DNA from 2 places in the Streptomyces sp. NPDC104367 genome. Region 1 is predicted to be linked to the other one. Evidence: riboswitches for the same ligand, from Rfam matches in the RefSeq annotation. Region 1 holds a riboswitch; the other holds the start of a gene.
What was found. A riboswitch is a leader RNA that binds a small molecule or an ion and turns the genes downstream of it on or off. The one in region 1 is predicted to bind ZMP and ZTP.
Positions count from the first base shown of each region.

Region 2: another riboswitch for ZMP and ZTP. It lies ahead of ACZ619_RS33825 (glycine hydroxymethyltransferase); the one in region 1 lies ahead of ACZ619_RS07810 (bifunctional 5,10-methylenetetrahydrofolate dehydrogenase/5,10-methenyltetrahydrofolate cyclohydrolase).

Region 1 is NZ_JBVJND010000004.1:114,617-118,759, forward strand. It holds gene ACZ619_RS07800 (hypothetical protein) at 1-9, shown strand, start outside; gene ACZ619_RS07805 (hypothetical protein) at 1-473, shown strand, start outside; gene ACZ619_RS07810 (bifunctional 5,10-methylenetetrahydrofolate dehydrogenase/5,10-methenyltetrahydrofolate cyclohydrolase) at 655-1,503, opposite strand; ZMP/ZTP riboswitch at 1,528-1,610, opposite strand; gene ACZ619_RS07815 (hypothetical protein) at 1,628-1,795, opposite strand; gene ACZ619_RS07820 (nuclear transport factor 2 family protein) at 1,783-2,148, opposite strand; gene ACZ619_RS07825 (hypothetical protein) at 2,322-2,615, shown strand; gene ACZ619_RS07830 (ABC transporter ATP-binding protein) at 2,720-4,143, opposite strand, start outside.
Region 2 is NZ_JBVJND010000028.1:125,457-129,599, forward strand. It holds gene ACZ619_RS33810 (ATP-binding protein) at 1-141, shown strand, start outside; gene ACZ619_RS33815 (Uma2 family endonuclease) at 245-838, shown strand; gene rocD (ornithine--oxo-acid transaminase) at 849-2,054, opposite strand; ZMP/ZTP riboswitch at 2,159-2,249, shown strand; gene ACZ619_RS33825 (glycine hydroxymethyltransferase) at 2,283-3,737, shown strand; gene trpS (tryptophan--tRNA ligase) at 3,891-4,143, shown strand, end outside.

The DNA.
Region 1 (4,143 bases):
CCGCGCTGAGCAACACCGGCTCCAGCACCGACACCTTCGGCTACACCTCGGGCTCACCGGTCGTCACCTCCACCGGCACCACCGCCGGTTCGGCCGTCGTCTGGGCCGTGCGCGCGGACGGCTCCAGCGGCTCCAACGCCCAACTGCGCGCCTACAGCGCCGTACCGGTCGACGGACACATGAAGCTGCTCCGGTCCGCCCCGATCGGCACGGCCTCGAAGTTCTCGGTACCGGCCACCGACGGGGGACGCGTCTACGTCGACACCCGCGACGGCCACCTGCTGGCCCTCCGGCGCGGCCCTGACCGGCGACGCCGTCGACCTCGGCACGGTGCCCGTCGGCGGCACCGGCACGGCCGCGGCCACGGGGCGACACCCAGCCCGCCGACACCCGGGGCGTCGACCTCCAGTGGCATGTCGTCCACCCCCGGCAGACGTCCTGGCCGGCGCCCGCCGCCGGCACCACCGCGGTGAGCAGGGCGCAGCCCGGCCCAGGAAACAGACCGGGCGCCGCCGGCGCAGCGCCGGTACCGCTGCTCGTACGCGTGACGCAGCTCCCGGCCCCGGTCCGCCGTACGGCGCCACGAGGTGCCCAACCGCGTACGGCGTGCGGGCCGCGGACGTCATGGAGTACGGCGCCCGGCTGCGCTGACCCTCACACCCCGAGCTGCCGGGCGGCCGCCTCGACCGTCTGCTCCAGCAGGACGGCGATGGTCATCGGACCGACACCGCCCGGCACCGGCGTGATCAGCGAGGCCCGCTCGACGGCGGAGTCGAAGTCGACGTCACCGATGTTCCCGTCGTTGTAGCCCGCGTCGAGCACGACCGCGCCCGGCTTGACGTCCTGCCCGCGGATCAGACGCGGCCGGCCGACGGCGGCGACCACGATGTCCGCCTCGCGGACGGCCGCCGACAGGTCCCGGGTGCGGGAATGGCAGTAGGTCACCGTGGCGTCCCGGGCGAGCAGCAGCATGCCGGCCGGCTTGCCCAGGATCGCGCTGCGCCCGACGACCACCGCCCGCTTCCCCGCCGGGTCGACGCCGTACGCGTCGAGCAGGCGCAGGATGCCGCCGGGCGTGCAGGAGACGAAGCCCGGCAGACCGAAGCTCATGGCGGCGAACGACGCGAAGGTCACGCCGTCCACGTCCTTCTCCGGCGCGATCGCCTCGAACGCGGCCCGCTCGTCGACGTGTTCGCCCACCGGGTGCTGGAGCAGGATGCCGTGCACCGCCGGATCGGCCGACAACTCCCGCAGGGTGCCGACGAGTTCCTCGGTGGTCGTGGTGGCGGGCAGGGCCACGTGCCGGGAGGCGATACCGGCCTTGCGGCTGCGGTTCTGCTTCATCCGGACGTAGGTGACGGAGGCGGGGTCCTCGCCGACCAGCACGGTCGCCAGACACGGCGTGACGCCGGTGCGTGCGGTGAGACCGGCGGCCCGCCGCGCGCTCTCCTCGACGATACGGCGGGCGACGGCGGTTCCGTCCATGAGACGGGCCTGGGTCATGGGCACACTCCTGAGCCGATCGGTTCTGATCGCCCAGGCGCACGGCATCGACAGTGCGGACCGCTCCCCGGTGGTGCTCCACCTCAGCGCCAGTCACGGTCCGCCCCCAGCGTAACCGAGCCGGTCAGCGCCGCTCGCGGCGGTGCGCGTGCCGCAGGATCGCCCGCAGCAGCAGGACCGACGCCCGGGGACGCGCGCGGCGGGCGTGTCCCAGCGTGGCCCGCGCCGAGAAGGTCCAGGTCAACCGGGAGCTGACCTGGACCCTCGCGGTCCGTGCGACTACTCGTCCCATGCCTGGATCATGATCTGCTCGGTGATCTTCCCGTCGCGCAGCGTGATCATCGACTCGGCGAGCACCCGGACGCCGTCCTCGTACTCGCAGGACTCGCTGAAGGCGGCCCGGTCGCCCTGCACGATGCACTGGTCCAGCGTGTGCGTCATGTCGCGGCTGTAGACGTCGTCCAGCATCGCGGCGATGTCCTTGCGGCCGTGCAGGACCTTGGGACGGCTGGGCTGGGTGTTGCGGTCGACGATGCGGATCTCCGCGTCGTCCGCGTAGAGCGACAGAAGGGTGTTCCCGGTGTTCCCCTCTATGGCCCGGCGCAGTGTGTCGGTGTCGAAGGTGGAGCCTGTCGCGGTGCCCATGATGACCTCCTGGGGGAGCCCGCGGTCCGATGCGGAGCGGACCGCGAGGGCCCCTCACCACGAGCGTCCTCCGCCCCGCCGGGCTCGGCAAACGCAGGGCCGGCGCTCCTCCTGACGGGTGAGGGCGGCCGGCAGCCCGTGTCCGGCCCGGCGCCGGGGCCGTTGCTGAGGACATGATCTCAACACGACGTATCGTCGCCGCCGTCGGTCTGGCCGTCGGGGTCACCGGCCTCGCCGCGCCGCTGGCGAACGCGGCCGACGCGAGCGCCCAGCACCCCGGGAAGCTCACCGCGCTCGGCACGCTCGACTCGCTGGCCCGCAGCGACATCCCCGTGGAGTACCAGGACCGCATCCCGAAGGTCTCGGAGCAGGTGCAGGGACTGAACGACGTCCACAAGCTGAGCGAGCTGCACCAGGTGACCGACCTGGCCGCGCCGGTCATGGGCCTGGTGCCGGGTATCGGGTAGTGACCGTCCCGACCGCATCCCGAGGGCCGTCCCGCGAGGGGCGGCCCTCCGCCGTGGCGCCGTGACATTGGGACGCCGTGGGACGCCGTGACGCCTTGACGGCGTCAGTGCCCGGTGGCGAGGAACTGCGTCGCCGCCAGCTCCGCGTACAGCGGGTCGGACGCCACCAGCTCCCGGTGCGTGCCCACCGCGCGGACCTCCCCGGCGTCCATCACCACGATCCGGTCCGCCATGGTCACCGTCGACAGCCGGTGCGCGACCACCAGCACCGTGGTCGACCGCGCCACGTCGGCGACCGTGTCCCTGAGGGCCGCCTCGTTCACCGCGTCCAGCTGCGAGGTCGCCTCGTCGAGCAGCAGCAGCCGGGGCCGGCGCAGCAACGCCCGCGCGATCGCCACACGTTGGCGCTCACCGCCCGACAGCTTGGTGCCGCGGTGCCCGACCGGTGTGTCCAGTCCCTGCGGCAGCCGCGCGACCAGCCCGTCCAGCCGGGTCGTCTTCACCACCCGCGTCACCGCGCCCTCGTCCGCCTCCGGGTTGCCGAGGAGCAGGTTGTCCCGGAGCGAGCCGGACAGCACCGGGGCGTCCTGCTCGACGTACCCGATGGCCGAGCGCAGCTGCGGCAGTTCCCAGTCGGAGAGGGGACGGCCGTCGAGGGTGATCACGCCGGACTCGGGGTCGTGGAACCGCTCGATGAGCGAGAAGACGGTGGTCTTGCCGGCGCCGGACGGGCCGACGAACGCGGTCATGCCCCGTGCCGGAACCGCGAAGCTGACCCCGTGGTGGACGTAGGGCAGTTCGCCGGAGTAGCGGAAGCGCACGTCGGTGAAGGCGACGGCGGCCGGTTCGGCGCCGGGGGCCGGCAACTCGGCCGGTGCGGAGGCGGGTTCGGCGGGCAGTTGCAGCGCCTCCTGGATCCGGGCGAGCGCGCCGGCGCCGGTCTGGTACTGGGTGACCGCGCCGACGACCTGCTGGATCGGCGACATCAGGTAGAAGACGTAGAGCAGGAACGCCACCAGCGTGCCCACCCCGATCGCGCCGGTCGCCACCCGGGCGCCGCCCACCGCGAGCACCGTGATGAACGCCAGCTGCATCGCCAGCCCCGCCGTGTTGCCCGCCGCGGCCGACCACTTGGCGGCGCGCACGCTCTGCCGCCAGGACTCCTCGGCGGCCGCGTGCAGCGCCTGCTCCTCCCGGTGCTCGGCGCCCGAGGCCTTCACCGTGCGCAGGGCGCCCAGCACCCGCTCCAGCGAGGCGCCCATCACGCCCACCGCGTCCTGGGCCCGGCGGCTCGCCCGGTTGATGCGCGGCACGATGAGGCCCAGCACCGTGCCCGCCCCGGCGATCACCGCGAGCGTGACGGCGAGCAGCACCGGGTCGACCACCCCCATCATCACGACCGTGGCGACGAGGGTGAGGCCGCCGGTGCCGAGCGCGACCAGCGAGTCCGTGGTGACCTCGCGCAGCAGGGTGGTGTCCGAGGTGATCCGCGCCATCAGGTCGCCCGGCTCGGTGCGGTCCACGGCGG
Region 2 (4,143 bases), on a different contig from region 1:
GACGCAGCGGGTGGTCCCACCGTCGTGCTCGGCCTGGACGAGGGCCCGGCGTTGCGGGTGCCCGCCGCGGAGCCACTGGTCGTACGGGACGGCGGCCCGCTGGGATCACCAGGTACGGTCACTCGGTTCGGTGATCGCTGAGATCCCTGCCCCCGATCCCCCGCCGTACAGTGCGAACCATGTCGCGTGAGCGTGCAGACACTCCCCGTGGGGGCTTCGGCCAGGCAACGAAAGAGGTGGCACCTTGAGCACCCCGGCTCATCACCCGATTCCCGTCCGCCGTGGGCACCTGCGCGAAGCCGCCGAGAGCATCGAGCAGGCCACCGGCATGAAGGTTGAGATCATCGGAGGAACGCTCGTGATGTCGCCCAGCCCGAGCGGCAGGCGCGCCGGGATCGTCATCGACCTGCGCGATGCCGTCCGCCCCGGCCTTTCGGCTTCGTACGAGGCGTTCGAGAACGTGTCCGTTCCGATGCCTGATGATCCGGACGACTACGCGACCCCGGACCTGACCATCGGCCCCCGTGCGTTCAAGGACGACGACGGGTGGCTCCTCGACTCCGACGCGGTCGAACTGGCCGTAGAGGTCATCTCTCCGTCCGAGCGGCTCAAGGGCATCAACGAGAAGACCGCGTGGTACGCGGCCGCGGGCGTCGCCCGTCTCTTGCAGGTCGACCCGCGGACCGGCACGTGGTCGCTGTTCGGCCGGCCCGGGGAGGGCGAGTACCGGAGCGTCGTCCATGGCAACTACGGCGAAGAGGTGCCGTTGCCCGCCCACCTCGGTGGCGAGTTGTCCACGGCCGGACTCGGCCTGTACGGGACGCGGCCGGGACGCTGACCGCGGTGCCTCACCCGCTCAGCACCTCCCACAACTGCTCGACCCCCCACTCCAGGTCCTCCTCCTCCACCACCAGCGGCGGGGCGATCCGCACGGTCGTCCCGTGCGTGTCCTTCAGCAGCACCCCCCGCTCCATCAGCCGCTCCGAGACGGCCCGTCCCGACCCCACCGCCGGATCGACGTCCACCCCCGCCCACAGCCCCCGCCCCCGCACGGCCGTCACCCGTCCGCTCCCGGCGATCTCCGCAAGCCGCCGGTGCAGCACCTCGCCCAGCTCGGCCGCCCGCTCCTGGAACTCCCCGGTCCGCAGCATCGCGATCACCTCCAGGGCCACCGCGCAGGCCAGCGGGTTCCCGCCGAAGGTGGACCCGTGCTCGCCGGGCCGGAAGACCCCCAGCACCTCCGCGCTCGCGACGACCGCCGACACCGGCAGCACCCCGCCGCCCAGCGCCTTCCCGAGGACGTACACGTCCGGGACGACCCCCTCGTGCTCGCACGCGAAGGTCCGCCCGGTCCGCCCCAGCCCCGACTGGACCTCGTCGGCGACGAAGAGCACGTTCCGCTCCCGGGTCAGCTCCCGCACCGCCGGCAGGTAGCCGGCCGGCGGCACGATCACCCCCGACTCGCCCTGGATCGGCTCCAGCAGCACGGCGACCGTGTTCTCGGTCACCGCCGCCCGCATCGCCGTCAGGTCGCCGTACGGCACGATCTCGAACCCGGGCGTGTACGGCCCGAAGTCCGCCCGCGCCTCCGGGTCCGTCGAGAAACTGATCACGGTCGTCGTACGCCCGTGGAAGTTCCCGCCCGCGACGACCACCTTCGCCATCTCCGCCGGCACCCCCTTCACCCGGTACCCCCACTTCCGGGCGGTCTTCACCGCGGTCTCCACCGCCTCCACCCCGGTGTTCACGGGCAGCACCATCTCCATCCCGCACAGCTCGGCCAGCTCCGTGCAGAACGCGGCGAACCGGTCGTGGTGGAAGGCCCGGGACGTCAGCGTCACCCGTTCGAGCTGCGCCTTCGCCGCCGCGACCAGCCGGGGGTGGCCGTGCCCGAAGTTCAGCGCCGAGTACCCGGCGAGGAAGTCCAGGTAGCGGCGCCCCTCGACATCCGTCATCCACGCGCCGTCGGCCGTGGCGATCACCACCGGCAGCGGGTGGTAGTTGTGGGCGCCGTGCGCTTCGGCGGCGGCGACGAGGGCTTCCGTAGTGGTCACGACGACTCCAGAGAACGCGGCGAGATGCCCCCCTTTACTACCCTCTGCACCTGCCCGACTGGTGGACGCCACGACCCTCCGGCCCGGCGTGCCCGGTAATGTGACCAGCGGGCCGTGACTGGCGCGCTGGGATGGGACCGACCATCGGGGAGCGGCCCGCGTCGTGATCGAGTGCCGTGCGCCTGGGCCGCAACCGTGAACGCCGAACGCCACGTCCGGAGGTCCCGAATGACCGACAAGTCCGCGCCCCTGTCCACCGAGTCCACCGCCTACCGCGCCGCCCTCGACGTGATCCGCGCGGTCGAGCCGCGGGTCGCCGACGCGATCGGCCGGGAGGTCGCCGACCAGCGCGAGATGCTCAAGCTGATCGCCTCCGAGAACTACGCCTCCCCGGCGACCCTGCTCGCGATGGGCAACTGGTTCAGCGACAAGTACGCCGAGGGCACCATCGGCCGCCGCTTCTACGCCGGCTGCCGCAACGTCGACACCGTCGAGGGCCTCGCCGCCGAGCACGCCCGCGAGCTGTTCGGCGCCCGGCACGCCTACGTCCAGCCGCACTCCGGCATCGACGCCAACCTGGTCGCCTTCTGGGCCGTCCTCGCCGACCGCGTCGAGGTGCCCTTCCTGGCGAAGACCGGCGTCCGCCAGATCAACGACCTCTCCGAGGCCGACTGGGCCGAGCTACGGCAGGCCTTCGGCAACCAGCGGATGCTCGGCATGTCCCTGGACGCGGGCGGCCACCTCACCCACGGCTTCCGCCCGAACATCTCCGGCAAGATGTTCGACCAGCGCTCCTACGGCACCGACCCGGCCACCGGTCTGATCGACTACGACGCGCTGCGCGCCCAGGCCCGTGACTTCAAGCCGCTGATCATCGTCGCCGGCTACTCCGCGTACCCGCGGCTGGTGAACTTCCGGATCATGCGCGAGATCGCCGACGAGGTCGGCGCGACCCTCATGGTCGACATGGCGCACTTCGCCGGTCTGGTCGCCGGCAAGGTCCTGACCGGCGACTTCGACCCGGTCCCGCACGCCCAGATCGTGACCACGACCACCCACAAGTCGCTGCGCGGCCCGCGCGGCGGCATGGTCCTGTGCGACGACTCCCTCAAGGACCAGGTCGACCGCGGCTGCCCGATGGTCCTCGGCGGCCCGCTCCCGCACGTCATGGCCGCCAAGGCGGTCGCCCTGGCCGAGGCCCGGCAGCCCGCCTTCCAGGACTACGCCCAGCGCATCGTCGACAACGCGCGCGCGCTGGCCGAGGGCCTGATGCGCCGGGGCGCCACGCTGGTGACCGGCGGCACGGACAACCACCTCAACCTGATCGACGTCGAGTCGTCGTACGGCCTCACCGGCCGCCAGGCCGAGACGGCCCTGCTCGACTCCGGCATCGTCACCAACCGCAACGCGATCCCGGCCGACCCGAACGGCGCCTGGTACACCTCCGGCATCCGCATCGGCACCCCGGCGCTCACCACGCGCGGCCTCGGCACGGCCGAGATGGACGAGGTCGCGGGCCTGATCGACCGCGTCCTGGCCGCCACCGAGCCGGGCACGACCAAGTCCGGCGCCCCGTCGAAGGCCTCCCACGTCCTGGACGAGAAGGTCTCGACGGAGATCGCCCAGCGCGCGACGGACCTGGTGGCGGGCTTCCCGCTGTACCCGGAGATCGACCTCGGCTGAGCCGGCCTGCCTCCCGGGGCGCGGGGCCGCATCCGTGTGCGGCTCCGCCGCGGGGCGCGAACGGCCATCACCGGCCCGCAGTCCCCCGCGCCCCGGGACCGCCCTCCCACCGCCGGGCCATTCCCACCCTCACCCTCTGAGAGAATGGTGAGCATGGCCTCTGATCGACCCCGCGTGCTCTCCGGCATCCAGCCCACCGCCGGCTCGTTCCACCTGGGCAACTACCTCGGCGCGGTCCGCCAGTGGGTAGCCCTCCAGGAGTCCCACGACGCCTTCTACATGGTCGTCGACCTGCACGCGATCACGATCCCGCAGGACCCCGCGGACCTGCGCGCCAACACCCGCCTCGCCGCCGCCCAGCTGCTCGCCGCCGGCCTGGACCCGGACCGCTGCACCCTCTTCGTGC